DNA from 3 places in the Paenibacillus graminis genome. Region 1 is predicted to be linked to each of the others. Evidence: predicted binding sites of a transcription regulator. Region 1 holds the regulator's gene; each other region holds the start of a gene.
The links. Region 1 encodes Rex, which represses fermentation and respiration genes when NADH is low (regulators of the CRP and FNR family bind a similar motif). Its sites were predicted from a motif close to TTGTGAAATATTTCACAA; they were not measured.
Positions count from the first base shown of each region.

Region 2: the regulator Rex is predicted to act here: its motif matches at 6,800-6,817, upstream of PGRAT_RS30840 (cytochrome ubiquinol oxidase subunit I).
Region 3: the regulator Rex is predicted to act here: its motif matches at 6,088-6,105, upstream of PGRAT_RS09250 (flavocytochrome c).

Region 1 is NZ_CP009287.1:4,596,141-4,606,712, forward strand. It holds gene PGRAT_RS19670 (3-hydroxyacyl-CoA dehydrogenase family protein) at 1-717, opposite strand, end outside; gene PGRAT_RS19675 (AAA family ATPase) at 850-2,352, opposite strand; gene PGRAT_RS19680 (hypothetical protein) at 2,345-2,887, opposite strand; gene PGRAT_RS19685 (cell wall elongation regulator TseB-like domain-containing protein) at 3,656-4,174, opposite strand; gene PGRAT_RS19690 (amidohydrolase) at 4,218-5,519, opposite strand; gene PGRAT_RS19695 (redox-sensing transcriptional repressor Rex) at 5,506-6,159, opposite strand; gene dinG (ATP-dependent DNA helicase DinG) at 6,721-9,582, opposite strand; gene PGRAT_RS19705 (tetratricopeptide repeat protein) at 9,696-10,337, opposite strand; gene panD (aspartate 1-decarboxylase) at 10,445-10,572, opposite strand, start outside.
Region 2 is NZ_CP009287.1:7,121,603-7,132,174, reverse strand. It holds gene walK (cell wall metabolism sensor histidine kinase WalK) at 1-988, shown strand, start outside; gene PGRAT_RS30875 (YycH family regulatory protein) at 985-2,277, shown strand; gene yycI (two-component system regulatory protein YycI) at 2,325-3,065, shown strand; gene PGRAT_RS30865 (MBL fold metallo-hydrolase) at 3,084-3,890, shown strand; gene PGRAT_RS30860 (hypothetical protein) at 3,859-4,065, opposite strand; gene PGRAT_RS30855 (S1C family serine protease) at 4,443-5,687, shown strand; gene PGRAT_RS30850 (cold-shock protein) at 6,083-6,283, shown strand; gene PGRAT_RS30845 (cold-shock protein) at 6,477-6,707, shown strand; gene PGRAT_RS30840 (cytochrome ubiquinol oxidase subunit I) at 6,931-8,334, shown strand; gene cydB (cytochrome d ubiquinol oxidase subunit II) at 8,321-9,337, shown strand; gene cydD (thiol reductant ABC exporter subunit CydD) at 9,337-10,572, shown strand, end outside.
Region 3 is NZ_CP009287.1:2,283,515-2,294,086, reverse strand. It holds gene PGRAT_RS09285 (MarR family winged helix-turn-helix transcriptional regulator) at 1-5, shown strand, start outside; gene PGRAT_RS09280 (aspartyl-phosphate phosphatase Spo0E family protein) at 63-269, opposite strand; gene PGRAT_RS09275 (aminotransferase class I/II-fold pyridoxal phosphate-dependent enzyme) at 453-1,673, opposite strand; gene PGRAT_RS09270 (Lrp/AsnC family transcriptional regulator) at 1,687-2,187, opposite strand; gene PGRAT_RS09265 (spore coat protein) at 2,358-2,717, opposite strand; gene PGRAT_RS09260 (hypothetical protein) at 2,794-3,030, opposite strand; gene PGRAT_RS09255 (NAD(P)/FAD-dependent oxidoreductase) at 3,203-4,447, shown strand; gene PGRAT_RS09250 (flavocytochrome c) at 4,540-6,072, opposite strand; gene PGRAT_RS09245 (SMI1/KNR4 family protein) at 6,341-6,760, opposite strand; gene PGRAT_RS09240 (response regulator) at 6,906-7,622, opposite strand; gene dcuS (DcuS/MalK family sensor histidine kinase) at 7,612-9,222, opposite strand; gene PGRAT_RS09230 (MFS transporter) at 9,252-10,466, opposite strand; gene PGRAT_RS09225 (hypothetical protein) at 10,545-10,572, opposite strand, start outside.

The sequences.
Region 1 (10,572 bases):
ATCCAGACCAAAACGGTCAGCCATTTCAAGCGGCCCATGCTGGAACTGGTAGCCGATACGCATAGCATCGTCGATATCTTCAGGAGAAGCAACACCCTCTTGCAGAACATGCATAGCCTCGTTTATAAACAGGCAAATGAGGCGTGAAGATACAAACCCCGGGGATTCGTAAATCATGACGCCCTTTTTCTCAACAATTTCATCAACAAAGGCTTTGGTATCTTCAAAAGTGCTGTCGGAAGTTTTCAGTCCGCGCACAATCTCAACGAGATCCACCTTCCCTACAGGATGTATAAAATGCATGCCGATGACGCGTTCCGGGTACATTGTAGAACTGGCAAGCTCAGTCAAGCTGAGTGTAGACGTGTTGCTGGCCAGAATAATGTGACTCGGACACACCTGATCGAGCTGATTGAATACTTTTTGCTTCGCTTCCAGATCCTCGGTAATGGTCTCAATAACCATATCACAGGAGCTGAGTTCTGCGAAGTGTGTCACTTTTTGAATACGGCTGAGGATAAGCTTCTTTTCGGCTTGGGTAATAGCCCATTTCTCAAGCTGTTTGTCGAGACTTGTCTCGATCATTGCATAAGAATAGTCCAGTCTTTCTGCGGTTTTCTCCACCAGCATAACATCCAGGCCCTTGGCTGCCAGCATTTCAGCAATCCCTTGGCCCATTGTGCCACCACCGATGACACCAATTTTCTTAAAATTCATCTAAAAGTCTCCATCCTTTCAGGTATCTATACTTTTGTATTGTACCTTGTCTGTCGTAAAAAATAAGTAGCCCGACATATAATAATATCTTAGCATGTCTGAAAAGTAAAAAAAAATAACCGGCATAAAGAATTATGCCGGTAAAAGGACACTGTCACGAAATTGACAACGAAATTGCTCTCCGGAGAGAACTTCTTCTTTCATTAAAATGTCAAGGGAGTAATCAAATACATTTCGCTGCTTGCCGAGAAGCTCATGCGTCCGTACCATTAACTCGTCCAAAATTTTACTGTTTTCCTTCATTAACTCTTCTGTGGTAACCATTTGCAGATTCGCGATACCCAGTGAGGTTAGCCCTGACTTCATCATTGTCTCCACGATATTGAGCGCCTGGTCAAAATCTCCGCGTGATCCTGTGCTTCGGCCACCATAGTACATTTCTTCCGCCACAGCGCCGCCAAGGGCAATCATAATCTGATTTTCCAGGTAATCCTTAGTGTACAGATACTGTTCGGTCTGCGGATTATGCCGCACGTAACCCAGGGCTTGTCCACGGGGTGTGAGCGTAACCTGGCTAACGCTTCCCGGACGCAGCAGCTCGGCCATAATGGCATGTCCCAGCTCGTGGATAGCTACCCGCTTCTTCTCTTCATGGTTGGTTTCCCGGTCCGTCTTCTCGCCCATCATGACCTTGTCGATCGCCATCGAGAGATGGCGCTGCTCCACTTGAGTCAGGTTCTCGCGCATCATGTAGATCGCCGCTTCGTTCATCACGCTCTCAAGCTGGGCACCGGAGAAGCCATAAGCCTCCTCCGCTATTTTGTCCAGGTCAACCTCCTCATGCAGCGGCTTGTTCTGGGCATGCAGATCGAGGATGGACTTGCGGCCCTTCTTGTCCGGCATGTCCACCTGGATATGACGGTCAAAGCGGCCGGGGCGCAGCAGCGCCGAATCCAGCATCTCCTTGCGGTTCGTTGCCGCAACCAGCAGGATGCGCGGCGTATCATTATTGTAAATTCCATCCATCTCCGTCAGCAGCTGATTGAGCGTCTGATCATATTCACGCTGCTGTCCGCCTTCGCGTTTGCCCCCGATGACGTCAATTTCATCGATAAAAATAATCGCGCTTTGTTTATTTTCCTTGAGGGCACGCGCACGCGCATCTTTGAACAGATCGCGCACACGTCCGGCGCCGACCCCCACATACATCTCAACGAACTCGCTGCCTGATGCGGCTACGAATACGGAGTTGGTATAATGCGCTGCCGCTTTGGCCATCAGGGTCTTCCCGGTTCCCGGAGGGCCTGTCAGCAGAATCCCCTTCAGCGGGCGGATGCCGAACTTGCTGATTTCTTCATGCCGGATCAGGAAATCCAACGCTTCGCGCAGCTCCTGCTTGGCATTATCCTGTCCTCCGATTTCTTCAAAAGTCAGCTTCGACGGGCCGTTCTTTTTACGTTTTTTGTCCCCTCCGGCATTTACGGTCAGCCCCCCGCGCAGATGGGCAATGAGCAGAAGTGCGCCGACCATGCCTGCCGCGATGATCACCGGGAAAATATTAATCCCGACAAAAGCCATAAATATCACCAGTACAGGAACAAATCCGATTAATACCTCTTTCCAGAACTTAGGCATTATTCCACACTCCCATCGTTGCCGCAGCGCGTGGCAAAATCATAAATTTGCTTTTCTTGCCGTCGCTCAGGCTCACATATACGTTATTGTCATCAATTTCGGTTGCTGCAGTTACACCGCTGTATTTGGAATTCTGAGTTTTCAGTTCATCCAGCTTCGCGGGAATTAATGTATATTTACGGCTCTCCATTGCTTCAGCAACCGAGAACATCGCTTGATCCCAATATTCATCCAGCAGCTCGCTGGAATGCTGCTCCACATCCAGTTTCAGTGTCCGGCCGTCAATCGCCGATCTGCCTTCGGTATTCACATACTGCACCAGTTCGCGCAATTTAGTGCCCGGCTGCAAATCCAGTTTCAAAGTGACCTCATTGCGTTTAATAGAGATATGGGAATCATTCACTCCCTCATATGCAGATACAATTTTTTGCAGCGGCTCCTGCACAGCGAACTCCCGATAGGAATACCAGCCGCCAAACAAAAGCGCAGCCGACAGCAGAGACGTTAGCAGTACTGGCATAAGACGTAGTTTCAAGAAACGTCCTCCTCTCAATGATAAAAAAGTGAAAACATAATAAATTTTAAAAAATAGCGGGTCTAGCGCTCTTCCGAGACTGGCATGCTCTTAAACATGCCTAAGTACAAATAGTAGTATATCACAGGTGTATATACGAATTCGAAGAAAAGTGTGAATATATTTAAAATTTTCAGTACTAATTTTTGGGCAAAATGACAGCCTGTTTCCCCTTATATCGACAGCAAAGACCGCAACGTTTAGGGCTGCGGTCTTTTTGGGATGCTTCGGATAAGCACAAATTTATCCAACAGACGCTGCTAGATCCGCCTCATATGTATATACCCGAAGATATATTCAAAATCTCTACTGACCATCCCTCCATTCATTACCTTCCCGATAAGCTGCCGTGTTCGCGTCATCCCAGTTCACCCCCACACCGCTTCCCCGCAGGTGCTAGTTGGAAAAAGAATAACTAATTCTCCTCAGCACCCTGTTCTCCGGTAAATTAAATGGAAAAAGGCACACTAATTCAGCTCATTTTGTTCTTCACAAAGGAATATACCCCATACAAGTATCCTTTTTCCACTTTACACTCAAGATTGTTGATTTTGGGGAGAAATAAGTTCCCTTTTGCCAACTAGCGCCCGCTCAATTGCTTCCTCCCCATGTCCGCTTCAAGCTGCTGATAAGCCCGGCACGTTCCTGCACTACCGTCAACCTTCAAGTTACAAAAAAAGCAGGCAGACAATAACTTGTCTACCCGCTGTATATTGGCTCATGCGCTTATTACTGGTTAGGCAAGCTATAGCCGTCGCCAATCGCACTTCCATCCGCAAAACGGTAAAACTTGTAATAATAGCGTCCCTCCAACTTGTAAAACAGCTGCCACGCATATTCTCCATTGTACACACCCGGCAGGAGCCGCTCAACGGTGCTTCCCGGTAAGTCTGAGGCAATGATGGAACGGATCTTCTGCTCTGACATCCCTTTGGAGACTTCTTCAGCGTACACATCATTGTTCCCTCCGGCAGGCTTGCCGTCACGCGTAAAGCGGACCCAGACCATAAGCTCCGTCCCGGCTGTGTTACGGCCTGTAAGAACCCAGTAAATCGAGTTTTCATCCCAGACAGACTTCTGGGCTCGGGTCACCTCTGTCAGTCCTGCCCGGGCTTCAGCAACCTTTGTGGCTGCGCTGCGTTCGCTCCACTGGTCTTTCATCACGTAAGCATAGAACTGGCTTAGTCCGAACAGAAGGAGAAGAACCAGGAGTATTCCCAGCAGAAGCCATTTTCTTCTTTTCTTCAAAGTACAGCTCCCTTTCTCAAAATGCTTCATCGATCATGCTCTTTTACCGCTTCAGCAGGCCCTCAAAAGTCTCCTGCGCCTTGCGCCGGATTTGTTCCTCATCCAGCGTCAGGCATTGCCCATGCTTCACAACCTGCTTGCCGTCCACCCAGACATGCGCTACATCCTTTGCGCTTGCCGAATATACGGCATGGGACAGGAGGTCCGTATGCGGCAGGAAATGCGGCTGGTCGATATCCAGCGCAATGAAATCCGCCTTCATTCCCGGAGCAAGCCGGCCGACCCGGTCCAGAAAAATCGACTGTGCGCCGTATTCGGTCGCCATCAGCAGCGCTTCCGGTGCCGGAACCGCCGTCGGATCTCCGCTCACGCCTTTGTGGATCAAGGCAGCTAGACGCATCTCCTCAAACATATCGAGATTATTGTTGCTCGCCGCGCCGTCGGTGCCAAGCGATACTGTGACTCCTGCACGCAGCAGCTCCGGTACCCGGGCTACTCCGCTTGCCAGCTTCAGATTGCTGCCTGGATTATGGGACACTCCTACATTGTAACGGGCAAGAATCTCAATCTCTTCATCGGTCAAATGAACACCATGTGCAACTAGGGACGGGCGGGTGAACATTCCCAGCTTTTCCAGATGGGCTACCGGACGCAGGCCGTAATCCTCGGCATTCTGCTCGACTTCACGCCGGGTTTCCGACATGTGCGTATGCATCGGCAGATCCAAATCATGGGCGGCTTGAACAAACTTCACAAAAAACTCCGGCGGACAGGTGTACGGGGCATGGGGTGAAATCATCGTTGTGATTCTTCCGTCCGCTTTCCCGTGCCAGTTCCGCGCAAAAGCAACCGCTTCGGCCAATTTATGGTTCTGCACGTCCTCCGGACAGAGGCCAATAACCCCGCGCATCAGCACGGCACGGATGCCGGACAGCTCGGTAACCTCGGCAACACGGTCCATGTGGTCATACATATCCAGGAAGGTGGTGGTGCCGCCTTTCAGCATTTCCAGTACAGACAAGGAAGTCCCCCAATAGACATCGTCTCCGGTGAATTTTTCTTCCATCGGCCACATTTTTTCCTGCAGCCAGTTCTGAAGCACCATGTCATCCCCGTAGCCGCGCAACAGGGACATTGCTGTATGGCCATGGGTATTGACCAGACCCGGCATGAACAGCAGACGGCTGCCGTCAATGGTCTGGGTACCTTCTTCAATGACAGGTTCAATTTCTCCTATGTATGTGATGAGATCATTTTCTATGGTCATATAACCGCTTAACACCGGCTGCTCCGTACCCGGTACCAGAAACCGCCCATTTACAATTACAGTTTTATTGCTGCTCATCTTCCGTTTCGTCCTTTCCATCATGCAAGTAATAGGCCAGACTCTGCAAATCAGTGGTAAAATCAGCGGCGTGAATCCGGATGTTGGCAGGCGTCTTCAAAATCACCGGTGCGAAATTGAGGATCGCCTCAATACCTGAATCCACCAGAATATCTGCAACGGTTTGCGCTTCACTGTCCGGTACAGTAATAATACCGATGCGAATGCCCTGCTCGCGGATTGTGCTCCCCAGCTCTTCCATAGGCTGGACAGTCAGTGAGTTGATTTTCTGCCCGATCTTGGGCGGATAGGAATCAAAGACTGCGGTGATTTTCATCATGTCCTTTAAGTAGGCATTGTAATTGGATAATGCGTGTCCAAGATTACCTGCACCCACCAGAGCCACATTGATCTGCTGGTCAAGCTTTAGGATATGGCGGATTTTCTCAATCAGATATGATACATCATAGCCGATGCCTTTTCGGCCGAAATCGCCGAAATAGGCCAGATCCTTGCGGATTTGCGCCGGATTCAGATCCAGCTTCTGCCCCAGCTCCTGTGAAGATACGGTGGAGATTTCACGCTTCTGAAGATCATTCAGAAAACGCAGGTACACAGGCAGTCTGCGCACCACAGCCTCCGATATTTTGTCCGATTTCATATTTTCTCCTCCTAAAAGTTTTGTTAGCGTATGCTTCTTAGATCAGCTTCGTACAAAACTCACTCCGAAAGCATCATCTTAAGTTTTGTTAGCGTATACTTCCTGAAATACTTCGTACAAAACTCACTTCGAAAGCATCATCTTAAGTTTGTTAGCGCTCCAAAATTATAGTCCATCCCCCGGCGCCCTTTCGTTAGCAGAACGCCTGAGGACCGAACTATAGGTGATAACCAAAGACATATTCGCCTTCAGCACTCCAACAACGTCATTTCTGCCGTTGTTTCTGAACTCACCAGCCTTCAACGCATCAACAGCAGCATTTCTGCTGTTATTTCCGGGCATTACGAGCCTTCTACACTCCAATAACGGCATTTCTGCTGTTGTTTCTAGAGAAACCAGCCTCCGCTTCCTCAACAACGGCATTTCTGCCGTTGTTTCTGGATAAACCAGCCCCGGCTTTTCAAAAGCTAAATTTTATTTATCTCTACTTAACAAAATTTCTGATCCGCAACAGAAAATAATCATAATTTCTAATAATAAAAATTAGAATGTATAGCAGAATCAGGACACACTGCCGTCTTCAAGCCATTCGGCGATACGCGGGACCATCTGATCGGTGAGCATATGCTCCATTTTGGGTCCAGGAAGCGAGTACAGGAAGTACTTTCCATAATAAGATTCGATAACCCTGGTATCATATACAATGACAATCCCCCGGTCCTGTGCAGTGCGAACCAGCCTGCCGAAGCCCTGTTTGAACCGGATGACCGCCTGGGGTACCGACAGCTTCATAAAAGGGTTCTTTTTCTGTGCCTGCAGCAGTTCAGCCTTCGCCTCCGCAAGCGGATGGTTCGGCGGTTGAAACGGCAGCCTGACAATAGCCAGACAGGTCAGCGCCTCACCGGGAATATCTACCCCTTCCCAGAAACTGCTTGTCCCCAGCAGCACGGAAGCGGCACTATCCTGAAAACGCCGGATCAGCTTACTGCGGCTTCCGCCCTCTACGCCCTGCCCCAGAACAGTGATGTCCTGTGAGGCAAGCGCCTCCTTCAGAGGATCATAAACCTGGCGCAGCATTTTATAAGATGTGAACAGCACCAGCATTCGGCCCTGTGTCGCCACTGCAGCCTCCGCCAGTGAATGCACGAGCTTATCGACAAACCTGGCATCCCCCACACTGCCTTTGACACTGGGGAAATCGCGCGGGATAACCAGAAGTGCCTGTTCACGATACTTAAACGGCGACGGCAGCAGCGCTGTCATCAGACGCCCCTGTTCTGCGGACTCGCCCAATCCAAGATTGTCAATCATGAATTGAAAGGACTTATCCACGGACAGTGTGGCTGAGGTCAGGACAATGCTTTTCTTTTTATCGAAAAACAGCTCCTTGAGTTGGGAACTGACATCCACCGGAACAGCATACAGCTGCAGTGATTTCCCCCGGTAATTGCCGCTGCCCTCCATCCAGTAGACGATATTCTCGTCGTTCAGGTTCATGAAAAACCGCACCTGCTCGCGGATGGAGGCCAAGTCCTTGAACAGCCCGCCGATATCCGTCACCAGACTGTCCGAGGAAGACTGGCTCTCCGATTCGCGCATTTCGCTAAGCATCTTGTCACCTTTGCGGATAATTTCGCTCAGGCTCAGGTTCAGGGTGTTCTCCAGCGCAGCTATTTCTTCCCAGCCCTTTGGCTGAACACCCGGCAGAAGTCGCGTAACCAGCTGTCCCGCTTCTCCTGCTGCGGCATCGCTGCGCTCGGGCAGCAATGCAAACAGTTTGTCGCTTAGCGCGTCCCAAGATTCCTTTACCGTAAGCAGTTCCGGGTAGATTCTATCGATCACCCCGCTCCATTCAGCCGCCTGCTCGCTGCCTGAAGACTGCAGAGTCTGGCGCAGAACGGGCAGCTGTCCGCTCTTGCTGTCCTTATAGAGGCGTGTAAGCGTATGGGCAACCGTGAAGTATTTCATCTGCATGCCCAGATGCTTCCCGGCAATGTCCTCCAGATGATGCGCTTCATCAATAATAAGGTGCTCATACGCCGGTAGCAGCTGATGGCCGGCCTTGACGTCTGCGAACAGCTTGGAGTGGTTGGTCACTACGACATCAGCGATTCCGGCTTCGTGCTTGGCCCGGTGGTAATAACATTTGCGGAACCAGGGGCAGGAGCGTCCCAGACAAGAATCCGTGTCACTGGCCACAGTCTCCCAGAAATCACCGCCGCGGCCGTTCAGATTCAGCTCCTCATCATCACCTGACTGGGTCTGTGTCAGCCATACAATCATCTGCGCTGCAGTAAGCGCTTCTTCCCGGGGACTCGCGAAGTCCTTTTTATTTATTTTATGTTCAAACTTGCGCAGACACAAATAGTGTCCTCTCCCCTTGAAGACCGCAGCTTTAAACGGAAATGGCACGACATTTGTCAAAAGGGGGATGTCGCGCTCACGCAGCTGGTCCTGAAGGTTGATGGTATGTGTGCTCACCATGACCTTCTGTCCCGAGCGCACACTGTGGTAGATGGCCGGAAGCAGATAACCCAGGGATTTGCCGGTACCCGTACCCGCCTCGATTAACAGATGCTTGTCACTTTCAAGTGCCGTCATCACCTCATGGATCATAATTTCCTGGGCTTCACGGCTTTCGTATTGGGGCAGGGCCTCCTTAAGACGCTGGGTCACCTCTTCCATATATTCCTTAAAGGTAATATTCTGCAGAGGATTGCCGGTTCCTTCCTCTCTGGGAGGCATCAGCTCGGTCCAGTCTCCTGCAGCCAGCGCCAGCTGGCGGTAAAAGGTCAGCTCACCCTCAGGCTGGAAAGTCTCCATTTCCCGCTCATGCAGCAGCCCGTCGAAATACCAGGCCAGGTCACTGTCTTCGTCCGCAAACAGTTCATTCAGACGCTGGATGGTCAGCAGGGGGAAGCTGTATAGCTCCTCAAGACATTTCAGCAGGACCAGTGCAGTTGCAAGAGCATCACTGTCCGCCTGGTGCGGACGCTCATGTGTGAGGCCGAAATGGGCACTTACTGCCCCGAGCTGATAGGTGGTCAGTGACGGAAAGCATATCTTAAGAAAATCAATCGTATCCAGAATCCGGCCCTGGAACGGCAAATAACCGCACCGGTCAAGCGCATTCTGCAGGAAATGAAAGTCGAAAGCCACATTATGACCGACCAGCACAACATCGTCGAGCAGCGGAACAAGCTCCATCATCATCTCATCCAGTTCAGGGGCGTCCTGCACATCACTGTCCGTAATTCCGGTCAATCCCGTTATAAAGGGGGGAATTGGCGTTCCGGGCTTGACATAGGAACCATACACCCTGGAAATGGACCGGTCTTCTTCTATAATGGCAAGGCCAACCTGGATGATTTCACCCACGGATTGGGTTCCTGTTGTTTCAAAATCAAGCACGGCAAATTTCATTATAAGTTCTAATCCCTTTCACTTGAGACTCCTTATCAGCATAACAGAAGTTACGAAAAAAGGCGATGCACACCCCTTGGCAAGCGGGATGCATCGCTTAAATGGATGAAGAATTATAAAAGCGAAACCAGCTGATATCCAAATTGCAGCTTCCCGCCTCTCCTGCGGCAGACCTCCAAATTCAAACTGGGTTCAGGGAGCAGGGGATCATGCTGTAAAGAGAGGCTAAAAAGCTCCTGGGCTTCAGGGTACCGCTCCTGGGAGGCTCTAATACAGCCCAGCGCATTGTAAATCATGGCCTTCAGCTTCTTCTCGCGGATCAGGGCCAGCATGTGATGCAGATGCCCCCAGGAGACGTCCAGCTCCCCTTCCTGCAGATAGGCCATGGCCAAATACAGGCGTGCTGCCAGACTGTCCGGATAACGGGTGATAACATCCTTGAACTGCTCGATGCATTTGCGGTACATCAGCAGCTTGTAGTAGCCCTGGCCACGGACAAAAGAGTCCATTGCCAGCTCGGGAGCCTCAACCTGTGGCATTTCTTCCTCCGAAGCAGGCGAAAAATCCGCATTTTGGCGGAAATCACTCAGCTTCTCGGCAAAAGCCAGCCACTCATCCATCACTTCATCGCTAAGCCTGTGCAGCATGTTGTACTTGCATAAAAGTTCATTCCGGCGGGCGCCCTCCGCAGTTGGGAAGTCGGCGGCGATTTCCTGAAGCATCTTGTTCATCTCAGCAAATAAATGTTGAAACACGGGACATCCCACCCTTACTGAAAATGAAATCAGCTTAAGCTTGCCTGCCTTCATTTTTCACAAGTACGGGTCTCTTCATCCCTGCCATTCATTGCTGGGATTTAGCTTCAGGCAATTGTGGCATGCAGCTCATGGTCCGCCAGCTTGACCGGTTTGTTATCTGCGTCCACGAATACAACCGTTGGCTTATGGGCAGCCAGCTCTTCGGAGGACATCATGGCGTAGGAGATGATAA
Region 2 (10,572 bases), 2.5 Mb from region 1:
CGGAGTTATCCTGATGAATACCCGGGCAGCACATATGCTGGGTTCAGAAGGTCCGCTTCCCGAAGGCGCCCCCTTGGATGAGCTGCTGGGTCTGGATCATGAGCAATCCGGATCGCTTGCCCAGGGCAATGCCCAGTCAGCAATGCTTCATCTCTCACCAATGGGCGGGGAAGATCCCAACATTGTGCGGGTTACCTTCACGCCGATTCACCGACGGGAAGGCGGAGGGATTGCGGGGACGATTGCGGTTCTGCAGGATGTTACAGAGCAGGAGAATCTGGAAGAGTCCCGCCGCGAGTTCGTGGCGAATGTGTCTCATGAGCTGCGGACGCCGCTGACGACCATCAAAAGCTATGCCGAAGCCCTGGATGACGGCGCACTTGAAGATCCGCAGCTTGCTGTGCGGTTCGTTGGCGTCATCCGCAATGAGACAGAGCGCATGATCCGTCTTGTAACGGATCTGCTGCATCTCTCACGCCTGGATTCGAAGGAATCCAGCCTGCGCATTCAGCAGACGGACATCTCCGAAATGCTGGAGGATGTGGCCGACCGCTTTTCTTTTCAAATCCGCCAGAAGCGTATTCATATCAGTACCAGAGTCCGCGACGATGTGGCCAGTGCCTGGCTTGACCGGGATCAAATTGATCAGGTACTGGGCAATCTCGTTTCCAATGCGCTGAAGTATACGCCGGAAGGCGGGATGATTCAATTGGAGGCCCTGAAGAATGAAGAGGGAATGCTGGCGATCACAGTCAGGGATTCTGGCATAGGAATTCCCAAGAAGGATATCGAACGGATCTTTGAGCGTTTTTACCGGGTGGACAAAGCCCGCTCCCGCAATATGGGGGGCACGGGCCTCGGACTGTCCATTGCCCGGGAAATTGTCAAAGCGCATGGGGGCTCCATATCGCTGCAATCCGAATTGAATGAGGGCTCACTTGTCACCTTTACCTTGCCTTTGAAGCAGGAAGGGGGGAGTGCGCCATGAAAGAAAAAGTAAAATCCTGGATTCTTGCGCTGCTCGTATTTGGAAGTCTTGTAGAGAGCTATTATCTGATTTACCGGCTCCCGGGCAGTGATTCTGCGGTTATGTCAGAGAATTTGTATGTAAAGACTGACAATATGGGGCCGGAGGAAAAGGTAGAGAACCTGCTCTACCCCGACAAAATGATTATTCATATGGGTCAGGGCAAGCATACCCTCTTCTATCCTAATACTACCTTTTATAATCTTATCCTCAACCGCCTGAAAGGCCGGGGTTTTGAAAGTTTCCAACGGCGGTCGGTGCAGGACTTCGACTGGAACAAGATCCGGAATGAGAATCCGGGCATCGAGCTGTCGTTCGGTGCAGGCATTCCCGTAACCCTGCTGCAGCGTGTAATGCAGCTGTCGCCGGATTCGCTGTTTGAAGGGGAGAGTATTGACCGGATCTGGATTTACAATATCAAAAATGATTCCAAAGCGCATGCTGTCTTCTTCAGTACCCGGGGCGATATCGTGTATGAAGCGGCCAAGGCTGATCTCACAGTGCAGGATGTGCAGCAGCATGTGGACTTCGGCAGGGACCTGACGAATTACAAGGCCGTGAACGGCGACTATTATGTGCCGGCAGCGAAGGTATCCATGGTTGAAGTTGAAATGCCGCTGGGAATGTATACGATTCAGCAGATGCAGAGCAATCTTTTTTTTGATGCTGGAAGCACCCGATATATTCCGGAAAAAGACGGCTCCGAGATTTATACGGACAGTAAGCGCAGTCTTCAGGTGGACCAAGAGCAGAACTGGATGAGCTACAGCGATCCGGCTGCGCTTCCAGCCGGAGAGAGTACACCGGCCAAGGATGCTCTGGAGGCCGTTGATTTTGTCAATGAGCACGGGGGCTGGAATGGAACCTACCGGCTGGCGGCAACGGAAGAAGGCAGGCAGGAGCGCAAAGTCTCTTTTCAGCAATTCTACGGCTCTTCACCTTATGGCTCATATCCGATTATCAGCCAGCCTCAGCTGCAGTATGGGGTAATTAATCTGGAGCTGCAGCAGGGGACCGTATCTTCCTATGAGCGTTCTCTGATGTTTGTAGATGAGAGCAAAGCGGTTAAGCGGATTGTGGATCTGTCGTTTGGTGAAAGGCTGGAGAATCAGTTGACGCAGCTCAGCCAGGCTTCAGTGGTGAAGGACCTTACTCCAGCCTATGTCCCGGAGGAACAGGGAGAGAAGCTTCGGCTGATTCCGGTATGGCGGGTCACGCTTAAAGACGGCTCGGTGCTCACGCTGAATTAGGAGTTCTGAACCTATATAAGTTACACCAATTTTGAGGAGGACCGGGTATGGACTGGGGAAGAGCAAAAAATGTGCTGATATACGCCTTTCTGGTGCTAAATCTGCTGCTATGCTACCAGCTCTGGATTGATCTGCGGGATCAGGCCAGCGCCAACCTTGATTTCACCTCCTTGTCCCAGGACACGCAAGCTGTCATGGAACAGAAAGATATCCGGGTTCTGTGTCCAATTCCGGCCGCCACACCGCAGCTGCCGGACATTACGTACCGTTACTCTGGTGAGGAGCAGAACGAACCGCCAGTTGAGCTTAAGGAGCCGGTAGACAGCAAGCTTATCTATTCCTCATTCACTGAGCTTAGCACTGCACTGCAGGGACAGATCCCGGACATCGCCAATTACCGCTTCGATTCACAGGAAAGCGAGGTCGGCAAATTCGTGCTTCATCCGCTGGTGGACAAGAAGTGGTCGTTGTTCAGGGTTAAGCTGGAGCTGATTAACAGTGATCAAAAAATAATAGCCTACCGCTGGCCGAAGATTGAGATTGGGGCCAGCAGCAGTGATAATGTGCAGAAGGTGCTTCCGGCATCCCAGGCGCTCAGTAGTCTGATTGAAAAATATTTTCCGGAAAATGCAGTGGTGAAGGAGATTGAGCTCGGATATTACGGCGAACTGTTCAATTCCGAGAGCCAGGTAGCTTCGCCAATGTGGCGGTTCATGCTGGAGAATGGCAGTGCTTACTACGTAGATGCCATAAGTGCGGACATTATCAGTCCCAAGACAAAAGAGTAGAAGGAGCAGGGGAGAGAAATGGGTATATCATTTACAGTGCTGTCCAGCGGTTCTACCGGGAACGTGACGGTGGTGCGCAATGGTGAAACGACGCTAATGATCGACGCGGGGCTCAGCGCAAAGCGGATTGATGAGCTGCTGGCCATTCGTGAGCTGACCGGACAGGATATCGATGGCATTCTGGTTACGCATGAGCATTCGGATCATATTAAGGGACTTGGGGCGATGGCGCGCAAATATGATCTTCCGATCTATGCCAACACGAACACCTGGGGGGCGATTGAGAAGGGGATCGGCAATATTGCCGAGCAGAACCGGGTTGTTCTGGAGACAGGGCAGTATAGGGATTTTGGCAGTCTGCGGGTAGAGTCGTTCGCGATCTCGCATGATGCGGCTGAGCCGGTAGGGTATAACTTTTACGATGGCAAAGAGAAATTGTGTGTGGCGACAGATTTGGGATATGTCAGCGACAAAGTTCGTACGGCGATCTCCGATGCCGATGTCCTTGTGCTTGAAGCCAATCATGATATCGAAATGCTGCGAATGGGACGTTATCCCTGGAACACGAAGCGGCGGATTCTCGGCGATCTGGGCCATCTGTCCAATGAGGCGGCTGGCGCGGCGCTGAGTGAAATCCTTACAGGACGGACCAAACGCACGTATCTGGCACACCTGAGCCGGGACCACAATATGATGGACTTGGCCAAAATGTCTGTGCGCGGAGCGATGGAAGACCGGGGCTGTTTTTTCAAAGACAGCGAGTTCAGGCTATGCGATACCTACTACGACCGGCCTACGCCATGGGATAAGGTGAGCCAGTCATAAGCTGATCCATTTCCGTAATCTTGCGTTCCAGCTCCTGGCGTGAGAAGAAGCCCTTGTCAATCATCAGCTCGATGATGGCGCTCTGGACAAGAATTAGATGATAGTGCTCATCCTTAAGATCGCCCAGCTTGCCGATAAATTGCACCAGATCCATACTGGTCGAAAAAGATTCCATTAGTACTCCTCCTTAAGCTGGAAACGGATCAAAGCATGAAATAATTTACATGGATTTTACATCAGAAAAAATACGGTACGACATCTGTGTGTGATACAATCAAATAGTAAGAATGAGATAGGTATTCAGCTTCCTCGCTTCTATTATTATAGTCTTTTAGGCTGCAAAATATTCCTGAAAAACAGTAATACCAAATCGCTAGGTTGCAAGAGTCGAAAGACAGATGTGTGCTCTGCCCCTGTACTTATATGGTTAATAAATAAGCTGAAACCTTTTAGCGCTTCCTGGAGTCTAAGAGAAGATGAGGTTAACTCGGGCGTGGTTGCTTGGCGTTCAGGTCTTGAATGCAGTAGCAATAGAGGGGAGAGGATGTAACGGTGGGACTGTTTGATGATGATTTCTATTCCACAAAAGTATCACGGCGCAGAAGCAAAATGCATGAAGCCTCAAGCGGATCAGGCGGGCACAAATGGCCGCGCAGGTCGCGGAGAGGTCTGGCAACATGGCAGGTAGCGATGATCTGTTCTGTAGCCAGTGCAGTGACGGCGGTGCTTCTGTTCAGTCTGGTGACAGGACAGCTGACCCATGAAAAAGCCGAATCACCGGCGGTAATCGGCAAGGTTGCTGCAAGCAGCGGTGATCCCTATGACCGGATTATTCAGGCTGCCGCTCTTGTACGCCCTGCGGTAGTAAGTATTATTAATCATAAGGAAGATAACAAGGAACTTAATATTCTCGATGAATCAGCACTCGGGTCGGGAGTTATCTATAAGAAGGACGACGGCAAGGCATTTATCATTACGAACAACCATGTGATTGAAGGCGCCGGCAAGCTGGAAGTGGTAACGGTTGACGGGGAGACCCGCAAGGCAACCCTTATCGGAGCGGATAAAGTCAGCGATATTGCAGTGCTCTCCATCGATGCGGAAGGCATTAATACGGTTGCCCAGATTGGGGATTCTTCCAAACTCCGGCTGGGAGAGACCGTCATTGCCATCGGCAACCCCCTGGGGCTGGGAGATACGCTGACCTCAGGAATCGTCAGCTATACGGAACGGACGATTCCTGTATCCTTGAACCAGGATGGCGTATATGACTGGGAGCAGGAGGTTATTCAGACTGACGCCGCGATTAACGAAGGCAACAGCGGAGGTGCGCTGGTTGATCTGAATGGCAAGGTGATCGGTATTAATACTATGAAGATTTCTGACACTGGTGTGGAAGGGCTTGGTTTCGCAATTCCGGCCAACCATGTGATGGAAACGGCGGATGAACTGGCAGCCAAAGGCAAAATTGCCCGCTCTTACCTAGGCGTCTATTCAGTTGATCTGAACAATCCTTATGTGCCGCTGGCGGAGGATCAACGCAAAGAGTTGAACCTGCCGACCAGTGTAAAGGACGGAGTCGTTGTACTGGATGCGGTTGGACCAGCGAAGGTTGCCGGTTTACAGTTCAATGATGTAATCACGAAATTTGATAACCAGTCCATTACCTCCACGCTCTCCTTGCGCAAGTATCTCTATGATCACACCAAGATCGGAGATGATCTCAAGATCACCTTTTACCGCAATGGAGAAGTGAAGCAGGTCACGGTGAAACTTCTTGAGAAGCCGGAGGAATAAAAGCTGTTCGGGCAGTATATAATAAAAAAGCAGTCACATGAAGGAAGCGGTTAGGCCGTTCTTATCACTTTATTTATTTAAGGACGGCACCCGTTTCTAAGTGGTGAATATGGGGTAAATGATACTGTAAAGGTTAAAAATTAAATGTATTCAGCACACTGGCAGCCCTTACATTGGAAAGTTAACCTAATAAGTGAAAAAACGGAGATATTCGGATATGACAGCTTGCCTTTGTTATTGAGGTGTGGTAACATAAACTTAATCATACAATTGATACCTAATTCTCGTATTGAAAAGGGCTGTCAAATGGAGTACAACCTTTTTCAATGTGTGAATTTTTTCTTTGTTTGAAGATAAAAAGAACATATTAATTTAAATTTGTGGAGGTAACACACATGCAAACAGGTACAGTTAAATGGTTCAACGCAGAAAAAGGATTCGGTTTCATCGAAGTTGAAGGCGGAAGCGACGTATTCGTTCACTTCAGCGCTATTACTGGCGACGGCTTCAAAACTTTGGACGAAGGCCAACGCGTTGAATTCAACGTTGTTCAAGGCAACCGTGGACCACAAGCCGAAAACGTTGTAAAACTGTAATAATAGAAGATGCCGTCCCGCTTGTAAGAGTTGGGACGGTCTTTTTTTAAAATATAAGGAATGATAGGCTTCATGCAATAACGGTCCTTATATTACTCGTGAAACGGTTGCCGTCCTTATTATCAGGGACGGCAATGTCGTTTCTACTTGTCTGGATTCTCAACTTGTGACATAAAGGAAGGGAGGAACGGCAATGAACTACCGGAAGAAACCTTTGGAGGAAGTGCCGGAGGAAAATACCGCAATTTGGGCCTGTACCAACGATGGATGTAATGGATGGATGAGGGATAATTTCGCATTTGAACATGCGCCTTCTTGCCGTCTCTGTCACTCCCCAATGGAGCGCAGTATGAAGATGCTGCCACAGCTGCTCAATTCCAATGGCGATCTGAAATCGCTGAAGAAGGGTATTTCCATTACCTGACCAATGCCTTTATGAGTCAAGACATCAATAGAATAATGAATACATCCAAGACGGTTAAACCGTCTTATTTTTTTTGCTTTCTGGAGGTAATATTGTGATATTTGTCACAAATTTATTGAATTCTAAGCCCAAATAGGGTGTATAATGTGATAAATATCACACTTTACCCTTTGAATTTTTGACAGAATAGACATATCGAATGGGAAGAAGGAAGGGGAGAAATATGGATACAGTGATGCTGTCGCGTATACAATTTGCGTCGACGACAATTTTTCATTATTTCTTTGTACCGGTATCAATTGGACTCGCGCTCTTGATTGCAATCATGGAGACGATGTATGTCAGAAAAGGCAATGATGAGTACAAAAGAATGGCGCAGTTCTGGGGAAAGCTTTTCCTGATTAACTTCGCTGTGGGCGTAGTGACAGGAATATTGCAGGAGTTTCAGTTCGGGATGAACTGGTCGGACTACTCCCGTTTTGTCGGTGATGTCTTTGGGGCTCCACTGGCGATTGAAGCGCTGCTTGCATTCTTTTTGGAGTCCACGTTTATTGGAATCTGGATTTTTGGCTGGGATAAGGTATCCAAACGCGTTCACCTGCTCTCCATCTGGCTGGTGGCGCTCGGAACCATGCTGTCGGCTTTCTGGATTCTGCTGGCTAACTCGTTTATGCAGCATCCGGTAGGCTTTGCTGTCAATAATGGACGGGCGGAAATGAATGATATTTGGGCACTCGTTACGAACGGACAATTGCTGGTCGAGTTTCCGCACACGGTTCTTGCCGCTTACGCTACAGGTGCTTTCCTGGTTACCGGCATCAGTGCTTATAAATTGCTGAAGAAACAGGATGTTTCCTTTTTCCGCAAATCGTTTGAGATTGCTGCCATTGTCGGCATCATTTCTTCATTTGGCGTAGCCATTGCGGGTCATGCCCAGGCACAGTATCTGGTTGAGACTCAACCGATGAAGATGGCTGCTTCCGAAGGACTGTGGGACGACAGCGGTGACCCGGCAGGTTGGACGGTTATTGCAAAAATTGACCCTGATAATAAAATAAGTACCCATGAAGTGAAAATTCCATATATGCTGAGCTTTCTCTCCTACAGTAAGTTTTCGGGATCTGTTAAAGGCATGAACACGCTGCAGGCTGAATATGAACAAGCATACGGTCCTGGTGACTATATTCCACCGGTCCGCACGACGTTCTGGAGTTTCCGGATCATGGTTGCGGCAGGATCGCTGATGATTGTGCTGGGGGTATATGCCATCTACCTGATGTGGCGCAAGAAGATGGAACGTCCGAATACCTGGTTCATGCGCTTTATGTTCTGGGGTCTGCTGCTTCCGCCGATTGCCAATACGTCAGGCTGGATTATGACAGAGATGGGGCGTCAGCCATGGACGGTATTTGGATTAATGACTACAGAGGATAGTGTATCTCCTAATATTACGAGCGGACAGGTACTGTTCTCGGTAATTTCTTTTACAGCAATCTATGCCATCCTTGGTTTAGTACTGGTTGGCTTGTTCATCAAGGTGATCAAAAAAGGTCCTTACGCCATGGATAACGATCACGGCGAATCCCATGATCCGTATAACAAGGAGGGATCCCATGCTTTCTCTTAATGAATTGTGGTTTGTACTGATTGCTGTGCTGTTTGTCGGTTTCTTCTTTCTTGAAGGCTTTGACTTCGGAGTAGGGATGGAAACCCAGATTCTGGCCAAGAATGATACGGAGCGCCGGGTGCTGATTAATTCGATCGGGCCGTTCTGGGATGCTAATGAAGTATGGCTGATTACAGGCGCCGGGGCGATGTTTGCTGCCTTTCCGCACTGGTATGCCACGCTTTTCAGCGGATTCTATATTCCTTTTGTATTCGCGCTGCTGGCGCTGATTGCCCGTGGTGTGGCCTTTGAATTCAGGGGCAAAAGAGACTCGCTGGCCTGGCAGAAAACCTGGGATGTCTGCATTTTCTTAGGCAGCTTCCTGCCGCCGTTCCTGCTTGCTGTAGTGTTCGCCAGCTTCATCAAAGGGCTGCCAATCGACGGCGATATGCAGATGTATGCCGGATTCTTTGATATTGTGAATGTCTATACGGTAGTGGCCGGAATTACTGTAGTGCTGCTCTGCCTTGTTCATGGGCTGATGTTCACTACACTGCGTACAGTTGGTGATTTGCAGGAACGCGCGCGTAAGATGGCGCAGAAGCTGTTGTTCCCGCTGGCCGCGCTGCTGCTCGCTTTTGTGGTTATGACGTATTATATGACGGATGTATTTGAACAACGCGGAGCGCTGCTGCTTGTCATTGTTATTCTTGGCATTGCTGCTTACGTGCTGTCCGGCTACTTCATGAGCAAGAAGAGAGACGGGCTGGCCTTCGGAATGACTGGTGCAGTCATGGCTCTGTCGGTGGTTTCTATCTTTGTCGGACTGTTCCCGCGGGTCATGATCAGCTCGCTGGATCAAGCCTTTAACCTGACAATTACGAATGCGGCTTCCGGCCATTATTCGCTGAAGGTGATGACGATTGTGGCGCTGTCGCTGCTGCCGTTCGTGCTGGGTTATCAGATCTGGAGCTATTTCGTCTTCCATAAACGGGTTCACGAGAAGGAGCATCTTGAATACTAATGGATAAAAATTTGCTTGGGTACAAAGGAGTTAAGCCGGTCTTTCTGATCGTCGGCTTCCTTACCCTGGTGCAAAGCCTGTCCATTCTTCTGCTGGCTAAATCTCTTGCAGAAGGGGTCTCTGCGCTGTTTGCGGGAGAACCGCTGAAGGAACAAGGGGCGAAACTGCTCTTGTTCCTTCTTGCGTTTCTGGTGCGCCATGCCAGCGCCATGCTGATGAGCCGTGTATCATACCGCTTCGCGGAAGCAACCGGCAGCAGCATGAGAAGACAAATGATGGACAAGCTGTTCCAGCTGGGGCCAAGGCTGGCAGGCAACCGGGGAACCGGCGATCTGGTCACGCTTGTGCTTGAAGGAGTAACCAAGTTCCGGACCTATCTGGAGCTGATTATTCCCCGGATGGTGGGGATGGCGGTTACACCGGCGCTGCTGCTGGTGTATGTCTACACTCAGGATACATCAAGCGGTGTTATTCTTACCTTGACAATGCCGATCATTATTGTCTTTATGATTCTAATCGGGATGACGGCCCGCAAGCAGATGGACCGTCAGTTAAAATCGTATCGCACTCTGTCCAATCATTTTGTGGATTCGCTGCGCGGTCTGGAAACGCTGAAGTTCCTTGGCCGCAGCCGCAGCCACAGCGAGAGCATTGCCGCGGTCAGTGACCGCTACCGCTCGGCAACCATGCGTACGCTGCGCGTGGCATTTCTATCTTCGTTTGCTATGGACTTCTTCACGATGCTGTCTGTGGCTTCGGTAGCCGTAAGCCTGGGGCTCCGATTGGTCAATGAACAGATGACCCTGGTCACCGGACTGACGATTCTGATCCTGGCCCCGGAATATTTTCTGCCGGTCCGGCTGGTGGGTGCTGACTTCCATGCTACACTTGACGGCAAGGAAGCAGGAGAAGCCATGAAGAGTATTATCGACCGGAAGACGGTGGAGGCCGAGCTGCTGAATGTTGCTGGAGTTACAGCTTCAGGAACAGATACAGCCAAAACTGCTGTATTCACCTGGCAGAAGGATAGCATGCTTGCACTTCATCAGGTGGGCGTGAAATATGAAGCAGGCGGAATTCCCTCACTCTCCGGTGTGGATCTGGAGTTTAGAGGAAATGCCAAAATTGGAATCATCGGTGAGAGTGGTGCCGGGAAGTCCACGCTGGTGGATATTCTGGGCGGGTTCCTGCATCCTACATCCGGCACGATTGAGGTGAACGGCAACAGGGTCACC
Region 3 (10,572 bases), 2.3 Mb from region 1:
CATGAGTGATACGGACACAAAAAAGGGACCCGAAGGTCCCTGATCAAAAGCAACCCCCAGCCTTAGCGCCGGCGGGAATGCCCCTTCATGTATTCATTTATTTTCAGGTCCAGCAGGCTGCTGATTTCAATCACCTTCGCCGAAGTGAATGAATTCTCCTGTACAAAAAGCTGTTCCATTCTGCTGCGGAGTGTGCGGATCTCATCTTCCAGGGAGAGTCTTCGTGCGTTAATATCACCTTTGGGGGGCCGTTTGCCGCTTCCGGTCAAACATTCGCCGCCGAAGGAAGGCAAGTAATAATCGGCGCTGAGCACAATCATCCCTCCTAAAAGTATTATTCAGAAAAGAAAATCCTTGTAAATGCATATACAGGTGTTTCTTGTTCCCAGAGTAAAATAATACCATAGAACAGGAATATCCGCCATAGTCCGATTTACTTCATTTTGGCTGCATTACTCGGTTCGTTCGCGTTCAAGCTGTAAGACGAATGCCCCTATCCGTTCAACAGCTTCATTGAGCTGGGAGACGGAAGTGGCGTAGGAGCAGCGCAGATACCCTTCGCCCCCTAATCCGAAAACACTGCCTGGAACGGCAGCCACCTTGTATTCAAGCAGCAGGCGCTGGGCGAACTCATCAGAGGTCAGTCCGGTCCGGCGAATGCTCGGAAACGCGTAAAATGCGCCCTGCGGTTCATGGCAATCCAGACCGGCATCGCGCAAGCCTTTGACAATCAGGCGGCGGCGCTGGTTATACGAATCAACCATCCGGTCCTTCTCCTCCATGCCGTTGGTCAGTGCCTCCAGCGCGGCCACCTGTCCCATGGAAGGCGCGCACATGACCGTATACTGGTGAATCTTCAGCATCGCGGAGATCAAATCCGGGTGGCCGCAGGCATAACCCATCCGCCAGCCCGTCATGGCGAACGCCTTGGAGAAACCGCTGACCAGAATGGTCCGGTCCTTCATGCCCGGCAGGGAAGCGAAGCTGACATGAGCACTGCCGTACGTCAGCTCGGCATAGATTTCATCCGAAATCACGATGAGATCATGTTTCTCCACAACCTTGGCAATCGGCTCCCAATCCTCACGGCTCATGATCGCTCCTGTCGGATTGCTGGGATAACAGAGAATAAGGATTTTGGAACGCGGGGTAATCTTGGCTTCCAGCCCCTCGGCGGTCAGCTTGAAGTTGTTCTCCCCGAACGTCTCAATGCCTACAGGAATCCCTCCGCCTATTGCTGTAATCGGCGAGTAGGAAATATAACAAGGCTCCGGAATAAGAATCTCATCTCCGGGCGAGATCAAGGCGCGCAGCGCCAGATCAATCGCTTCACTCCCGCCTACTGTGGCAATGATCTCATTGGCCGGATTATATTCTACGGCGAAGCGGGTGTGCAGGTATTCGGAGATGCCTTCCCGCAGCTCAGGCATGCCCGCATTCGAGGTATAGCCGGTGAAGCCTCTCTCCAGCGAATAAACGCAGGCTTCCCTGACATGCCAAGGCGTCTTGAAGTCCGGCTCCCCGACCCCAAGGGAGATAATATCTTTGCTGCCTGCCGCCAGATCAAAAAACTTGCGGATGCCCGAAGGCTGAATCTGCTGGACCAGCGGGGCCAAATAGGAATGCATGGATTTGCCTGTATCTCCGGTTTGCTGACTGTTATTCGTGATCATATGATTACTTCCTTTACGGAGATATCATGAGACGGTTGTCTTCCTCATGCTCTTCAAAGATGATACCATCCTGTTTGTATTTTTTAAGCGTAAAATTGGTTTTGGTAGAGAGCACTGCATCAATCGGCGACAGCTTCTCGGAGACAAAGTTCGCTACCTCCCGCAGATTCCGGCCTTCGACTTCTACCAAGAGATCATAGGCGCCTGACATCAGATAGACCGATTTCACCTGCGGATATAAATAGATCCGTTCGGCAATGCCTTCAAAGCCGCGGCCCCGCTCCGGTGTAATCTGTACCTCAATGAGTGCGGTTACCCGTTCATCGCTGACCTTATCCCAATTCACGACTGTCGCATATTTTACGATGACATGGTCTCTTTCCATTTCTTCAATCGCCTGTTTGACATTCTCTTCATCCGCTCCAAGCAATGTCGCCATCAGCGCCGTAGAGCTGCGCGCGTCCTCCTTGAGCAGTTCCAGCACTTTCCTCTTTAGTTCATTCATTTCCTTCATGCCTTCCCTCCTGCGAAAAGAGTTTAATACTAATATGACATGAAAATGGCACTTCTGCAAACAAAATAACCCCGCAGGCGCGGGGTTAACACAGTGCATTGTTCTTAGCAGCCGCTTCCGCCAGGGACCGGAGAGATTAGCTCTGCTGCGTCGGGCGGAAGGCAGTTGGGTTACATATAATAGGAACTGTGCACGTTAGGCTGATGCTGCGGCACATTTGGAGCCTGTCTGAACTGACCGGTTCCATTCATTTTTTGCTGTACAAATTGCTGGCTTTTCTGCTGGGTCTGCTGTGCGCTTTGAATCTGCTTGTCCACGGCTTGCCGAAGGGCTTTGTCTGGTGCCTGGTACATTCCCATCTGAGACATCTGGTAGTACAGATCTCCTTGAATCCGCAGAGTATCCATGGTCAGGTCATTGAAGACCCGGCGCACAGTTTGACAGTTTGATTCTGTCGCCGCTGTCGTGTATTCGCGTACTGTCCGTTTCAGGTCATCCAAAATCATAGTCAACAGATCTTCATCCGCCATAAATTGCGTTCCGTTTTGTGTGTTCACTTAATAACCTCCTTGAATATTCATTAGATTCAGCATGCTGAAAACTCACTTACTGCTGGGGTTGCGTAGGTGCATATTGCTGGTGCTGCTGCAGAAGCTGAACGAGCATTCCCAAATGGTGGGTATGGCTCTGGATCTGCTGATTGCAGATTTGGTTAACTGTGGAGTTCTGGGTGCTGCCGGCGGTAGCCGCCAACTGCTTAATCAGCAGATCCTCATTGGAGATGGAATCGGAAATATATTCCAGTTCTTTTCCGGTAAGTGGTTGCATTTGCGTAGATTGCATATTCACTGTTCCCTCCTTCAAAATGGTTCAAGCAGCTTTAGTATGCGGTGCATGAAGGCTAAATATGTGCTTATATGCACAACTCCTTACCTATGAAGAAAGCAGATGTATGAGAGTCAGTACAGCGACCAATACTACCTTATCCGAATCTCATTTAGGGGGAGATCAACAGATGAAATTAATCAGCGGGCTGGTGCCCTGGGAGAGAACCCTTCCTCATTTCCCTGTATATCCTGTGCTGGATGGGGATATCACCTGCGATTGTCTGATTGTAGGCGGAGGTATGGGAGGGGCGATGGCTTCTTACCGCTTGTCCTCAAGCGGAGCCAATACCGTATTGATTGATAAACATGCAGTGGGAAAAGGCAGCACCTCTGCCAACACCGGACTGCTCCAAGTTGCCAACGACAAATCCCTTACCTCCTGCATGAATACTTTTGGAGCAGACAACGGCCTATTATTCTACAAACTATGCCGTAAGGCTATAGGGGATATTCTGAAGCTGCCGGGCACACTGGATATTGATCCGCACATTATACCCCGAAGCAGCCTGCTCTATGCAAGCTTTCCAGAGGATGTTTCCGCTCTGAAGCTGGAGCATGACCATCTGGCCGCCCATGGTTTTGACACAGAATTCTGGGAGGAAGACAAAATCAGGGCCCATTACTCCTTCGCCAAACCAGCGGCCATCTACTCCAGAGGGGATGCGGAAACGAACCCGTTCCGGATGCTGCACAGTCTCATTCATAAGGCATGCGCAAGTGGTGTCCGCGTATATGAACATACGAAGGCCAGTCATTTTGAATTTGGGCCGCAAGGGGTTACCTGTTACACAGAGACTGGCCGCATCTTTGCCAACCAGGTAATATTTGCCATGGGTTATGAAACGCAGGAGATGAAAAAGGACCGGGGGGCCGAGCTGATTCATACCTACGCAATTATGACCCAGCCCTTGAAGAACCTCCCCCACTGGCATGAACAAAGCTTGATCTGGGAAACGGCCCGGCCTTATTTGTATTTCCGCACAACGAATGACGGACGTATCATTGCCGGGGGCAAGGATGAGCAGCTAACTGATCCTGGGCAACGCGAGGCCAGGGTCCGGTCTCAGAGCCAGCGGCTGCTTGAAGAGCTGGAAGCGCTCTTCCCCGGGATTAAGGGGTTATCTGCAGAGTTCGCCTGGGGCGGTGTATTTGGATTCTCTCACGACGGCTTGCCTTTTATAGGCCCACATCCGGATTATCCTCATTGTTACTTCATAGAAGGCTATGGCGGCAATGGAACCGTCTACAGCATGATCGCAGCAGAGCTCCTGGCCGATACCCTGGCCGGCATTTCCCGGCCGGAGCTTGAACTCTTTTCGCTGACCCGGACGTCCAGACCTTCTCCTCCTTCTCCGCGACCATTCAAAACTTAGAAGCTGTTCCACGCTCAAAAAAGAAGGGTTGTCCCAACAGTAGAAATAATCTACTGAGGGACAACCCTTCTATATTAATAGCATTGTGTAATTTATTGTGCTTTTACAAATTCAGCCGATTTAATTCCTGCTTGACGGCCAAAGATAATAATTTCCGCAACAGAGTTGCCGCCGATCCGGTTTTGGCCGTGCAGTCCGCCTACTACTTCACCAGCAGCGAACAGACCTGTAATCGGTTGGCCTTCTTTATTTAATACTTCTGTGTTGGTGTTGATTTTTACACCGCCCATGGTGTAGTGAATCCCAGGCCCGATTTTGATCGCGTAGAATGGCGCGCCGGACAAGTCGTTATCCATCCCTGTCGTTCTGCCGAATTCAGCATCCTTCTTATTCTTCACTGCGCTGTTCCAGGTATCCATTGTCTTTTGCAGCTGGTCTGCCGGAACCTTCATTTCTTTAGCCAGGCCTTCAATCGAATCCGAGGTCAGAACAAATCCCATTTTCTCATACTGCTCAATCGCTTTGACACGGGATTTCACGCCGGAATCAAAAACAAGGATCGCGGCTTTCTCTGGAAGCTTATTAATGGCTGCAGTGACATGGTCACGTGTATCCATTTCATTGGTGAACCGTTTGCCTTCACTGGATACGAGGATTGCGCCTTCACCGCGAACGGCTTCCCCGATCAGATAGGATTTCTCCTGCTGCACGGTCGGGTGAACCTGGATTTGATCCATATCGACGGTGGTGCCGCCGAGCTTCTCAATCATTTTGATGCCGTCACCGGTACTGCCAATCTGGTTGGTGGTTACCAGCCCTTCCAGATCAGGTCTAACCTCGGCAATCATTTCCTTATTGGCGCCGAAACCTCCGGTGGTGACAATGACAGCAGAACCTGTAATTGTTTTTTCGTCTGCCTGGTTGAACAGGACTTTAACGCCGGTTACCTTACCGTCTTTTTCGGTAATTTCTTTGACATCAGCGTTCACAAATAGTGGAATGCCTTGCTCTTGCACGTTTTTCACTAATCCCTTGACAAGATACTGCCCTACCGCAGAGCCGTCTTCAGGACGGTGTGTGCGTTTTTCCTTCATCCCGCCGGTAATGGTGATATTGTTCAGGCGGATTCCGATGGAATCCAGCCAGTCGATGGCACTCGCTGAATTGTCCACGAAGAAACGGAGCAGCTCTTTATCATTGGTATCATGGCCGCCTTTTAGCGTTTCTTCATAAAATAAATCATTGCTGTCTTCAATGCCTTGCTCTTTCTGGAACTTCGTCTGCGAAGCGTTCATCCCCGAAGAGGATTTGGACGTATTTCCGCCCGCTACCGGCATTTTCTCCAGAATCACCGGATTCAAGCCTTTCGCTTTAGCCTCAAGCGCTGCCGACATCCCGGCACCACCCGCACCAACGATGATGATATCATATTTATCTTTTAATTGATCGTACGGTGTATAGCTTGCTTCCGATGCCCCCGAAACTGCTTCAGTCGTTTCTTTTTTGGCCTCATTGTCCTTACTCTTGTTCCCAGTGCTGTTACTGCTGCCATTGTTGCCGCATCCTGCGATAACGAGCATGACCGAGAGAATGAGAATAAGAGCAGCTGCTGCTTTCTTTTTCATGGTGTTATTGCCCCCTTGTGCATATTTTCACAATAATCATAGCGGCAAAGGTGCGGTTCTTGGAAGCTTACGTAATTAAAAAAATAGTTTAGTAATTAAAGTAAGCGGGGGTGGGGGGCGGGGGAACAGGATGAACACTTGTGTGAATGAATTTAAAAAACGTAATTAACAGAAATAATAAAAACAGGTCAATTATGGTGGTAGACCATAATCGACCTGTTCGATGTAACGAAAGTGTGTTATTTGGGGTAATTATAACCAAAAATTACTAACCAAATAAATGAACGAAATCTAGAAAGTTTTGAGCAACAAAACTAGCTGTAGCCGTGTTCCCTTTTTCAACGAAAACAATATTAGGAGCATTGCTGTTAGTGAAATCAAAACAAAACATATTACCATATTCATCAATTGCAAAAGGAAAATGCTTTTTAGGCAAACAATTTCTTTCCGAGTTGTATTTGTCCAAAATATCAAGTTCATCAAATGCTAGAAATGTCAATAAATACCCAAACATAACTTTCTTATCGTTTATAAAGATAGTTTTTGAAGAAGGCTCTCCTCCTTGGTATTTTTGGGCTACTTCAAGATAGTCCTTGGGAAATACAATTCCAAAGTTATTCTCTACAGTTCTTATTGAATTTATATCGGCAGGACTGTATTCAGATTGCCATTCAATTTTTTTGTACATGCACTCACCTTCTATAACTTGGTAAAACAAATGATAATATAAATTAATCAAACACTATCAGGCTACTCGCTTTCAGATGGCATTTCAGCCAAACAAATATTTACAAAAAAAGGACCCAAAGGTCCCCTGTTCGCGGCCAGCCCGATTAAATATATGCAGCTATAATTTCATGTCCTGAAGCGGTCACGGTATACATATATACCGGCCTGCCCACCGCACCGTAGCTGATCTCCATCTCCAGCACACCGGCCTCTGTGAGAAAAGCCAGGTATTTGCGTACGGAGATCCGCGAAATCGGAGCCCCTGCCGTGATTTCCTCGGTGGAAAACACCGGACTCTCCAGCTTCTGAATGGTGCGCCATATGCTCTCCAGCGTCCCTTCGGTAAGACCCTTGGGCAGCGTGCCGCTCTTTTCCTCCTCCGTTCCCATGGAATGGCGCAGCAGCTTGTCCAGCTGCTCCTGGCTGAGATGCTCCCTGTGTTTCATCAGCATGTAATCCTCCCGATAGGCGGACAATGCAGCCTGAAAGCGGGCGAACTCGAACGGTTTGATCAAATAATCGACGGCCCCCAGCTGGAGGGCCTTGCGGATACTGGCATTGTCGCTGGCTGCAGAAATGACGATAATATCGACTACACTGCCCTGCTCACGCAAAGAGGACAGCAGCTGCAGCCCGCTGGTACGCGGCATATAGATATCCAGCAGAATGAGATCCACCTTCAGCTCAGCAAGCAGCATCCTGGCCTCATCGACCGAAGCGGCCCAGCCGGCGAACTCGAAGCCCTGAACCTGCTCCAAATAGTGCCGATTGAACTTCGCCACCATCGGATCATCTTCAACGATCAGCACCTTAATGGTCATTGGTCTCCTCACCCTTTACTGCATATGGCACATCGGCCATAAATGTCGTTCCCGGCTCCGGGCCGGGTATTATCTGAAGCTGGCCCTGGAGCTTCTCCACACTTTTACGAACCAGGTATAGGCCCATCCCCCGCTGCTCTCCCTTGGTGGAAAACCCCTGGACAAATATCTGTTCCCGCAAAGTCTCGGGGATTCCCGGACCATTGTCCCGCACTGTACAGATCAGACGTCCCCGTTCATATTGAAAAGAAAGCCCGATTTCCTTCAGGCGCTGCCCTTCCAACACCTCCATAGCGTTGTCGAGCAGATTGCCTACGATGGTAATCAGCTGATGAATCACCTGCGGATCGGCAGATTCCGGGAGGTAGCTGTCTTCTGTAAGCAGCAGCTCAATTCCAGCTTCACGGGCTCTGCTAAGCTTCCCAAGCAGAAAGCCGGCCATAACCGGGTCCTTGATTGACCTGGTGATCGAACCGATCTCATTCTGATAGTTGCTCACGGTTCCCGAAATATATTGCTGCAGCTCATCGTAGAGGCCCATATGCGTCATGCCCATAATCACATGCAGCTTATTCATATATTCATGTGCCCCTGCCCGCAGGGCGTCCGCATAGACGGATATGCCGGACAGCCGCTCCGCCAGTACAGCAAGCTCTGTCTTGTCCCGAAAGGTAGCGATGGCCCCCGCAATCCGCCCATTCACCTGAATGGGCACACTGCTCACCAGCAAAGTGACCCCGTTCAGCTCCAGCTCCTGGTCCTGCCTGGACTCGCCGCTGGACAGCACCTGCTCCAGGCGCAGCTCCGGCCAATAATCGGCGATATGCCGGGTCATTCCATTGCCTGTAATCCCGGCAGTGCCCAGCAGCCTCTCCGCTTCCCTGTTGATCATGCTGATCCGGGCTGCATGATCGACCGCAATAATCCCCTCGCGCGTGGACTGCAGCATGGCACTGCGTTCTTGGAGCAGCTTGGAGATATCCGATGGCTCCATGCCGAACATCATCTGCTTGATTTTCCGGGCCAGGACCATCGCTCCTGCCGCTCCAAGTACGGCACCGGATAGCAGAATCACGATAATGGTCCATTCATTCTGCCGGATGAGCAGGTGAATTCGTTCCATAGAGAGGCCTACAACTACTACACCTACCTGGGAACCTCTGTTATTATACACAGGCACAAAGGCCCGCAGGGACTTCCCGAGCAGCCCCTCACCTTCTGAAATGCTTTCTTCACCGTGCAGCGCAGCCTTTTGCCCTCCCCCGACAAAGGGCTTGCCGATCCGCGACGGATCGGGATGTGAATAACGGATGCTGTGCATGTCGATCACGACTACAAACATAATATCATTGCGGCGGGTGATTTTGGAGGTATAGGCCTGGATCTCTTTACTGCGTCCTTCATTAAGCCCTTCTGACACCAGGGGAATCAGGGCAATGGTCCGGGCGATGGCCGTTGCCTTGTCCTCCAGGGCATGTCTGGTCTGGGGAATAATCTGATTTCTGAAAATAATGTAGAGCACCACCATGACCAGCATCACCACGGCGGAGACCATGATGGTAACCTTTGTCCTCAGACCGTAATCCTTTGTTTTGACCAATACTCTTTTCCCCCTGTCCATTCTTTAAATCATTGCAAGAGGGAGGCATCGGCCTTTCGCTTCAGCAGATGGTGCAGTGTAATCCAGCTTCCCAGCGGAGCCGCCCCCAGGAGCAGCATCAACCAGGTAATAACACGCGGCGAATCGTTCACCGAAAGTACGGCAATGAACACAAAGACGCCCAGCATGCGGCCGCACATCAAGCAAAGCTCCCGCAGAACTACAAGCTCCACCCTTTTCCCCGCGCTTTCTTTCGACTCTCCCATAAGGTCAAAGACACTTGAGGTCATTGGCAGCATATATAATGGAAGAAAAAGTGAGGTGCCTATGCCCATAATCAGCAAGGTGCCGTAGCTGACGTTCCAGAGAAGCGGTGTGATAACCGCAACCAGCAGAATACCGCCAACAAGCATTCCTCCCGAGCGGAGTTTCGGTGTGAACCATTTGCCCGCAGCCCAGTAGCTGACCAGGGCAACCGCTGAAGTAATCAGTGCAAATTGCCCCAGCTTGCTTTCTTGCTTAGCGGCTATGTACACAAGAAGACCGATCAGAAAGGAAAACACCCCCTCCCTTAACCCCTGAAACACCAAGGCTGCCGCTGCCGGCCTCCAGGCACTGCCTTTGCGGTGCAGCTCCCTCCAAGGCTCCATCCATAAGTACGCCCCTTCACTCTTGCGTTTCTTAAGGAAAAAGCTTAAGACTACAGCAATTCCATAAATGGAGAGGGACAAAAGGAAGACCAGGCGATACCCGCGCTCTCCATGCAGGGCAGAAATGATCCAGCCCGATACCCAAGGGCCCAATATGCCGGTAAATGAACCCAGCAGCCCCATCCAGCCATTGAAAAAATCCCGGTTCCCGGCATCCGTAATTTCAAAATAAACAATATTATACGCTAGCCAGAATAAACCGATAGCTATGCCCAAAACCAAACCAAGCGGCCAAATGTAATGAACCGCCCGATTACCAAGCCACAGTACGAGCAAATAAAAAAGGCCCGAAACGGCCAGGCCCAGCCGCAGGGCGTTCATCTTGTTATGTTCCTTGACCCATTTGCCGCCCAGCCAGAAGCTTAACCCCACGGCTATTTGCTGAGCTACCGTAAACCAGCCGATCATGGCAAAATTCTGCTGGTTTTTCCATAAATAAACGTTCAAGAAGGTTCCTGCCAGCACGCTTGCAAGTGAACATAACCCATTGACTGCAAGCAGCAGTACCTCCTGTTTATGCGCTGAATCCTTCATACTGCTCCTCCTTGCCAACTGGACGTGTTTGCTTTAACATGCCCAGCTCAAGGAGAAAGCATAACCTGCATACTTGGATTACTTGACCCCTATGCTGAGATTGCGC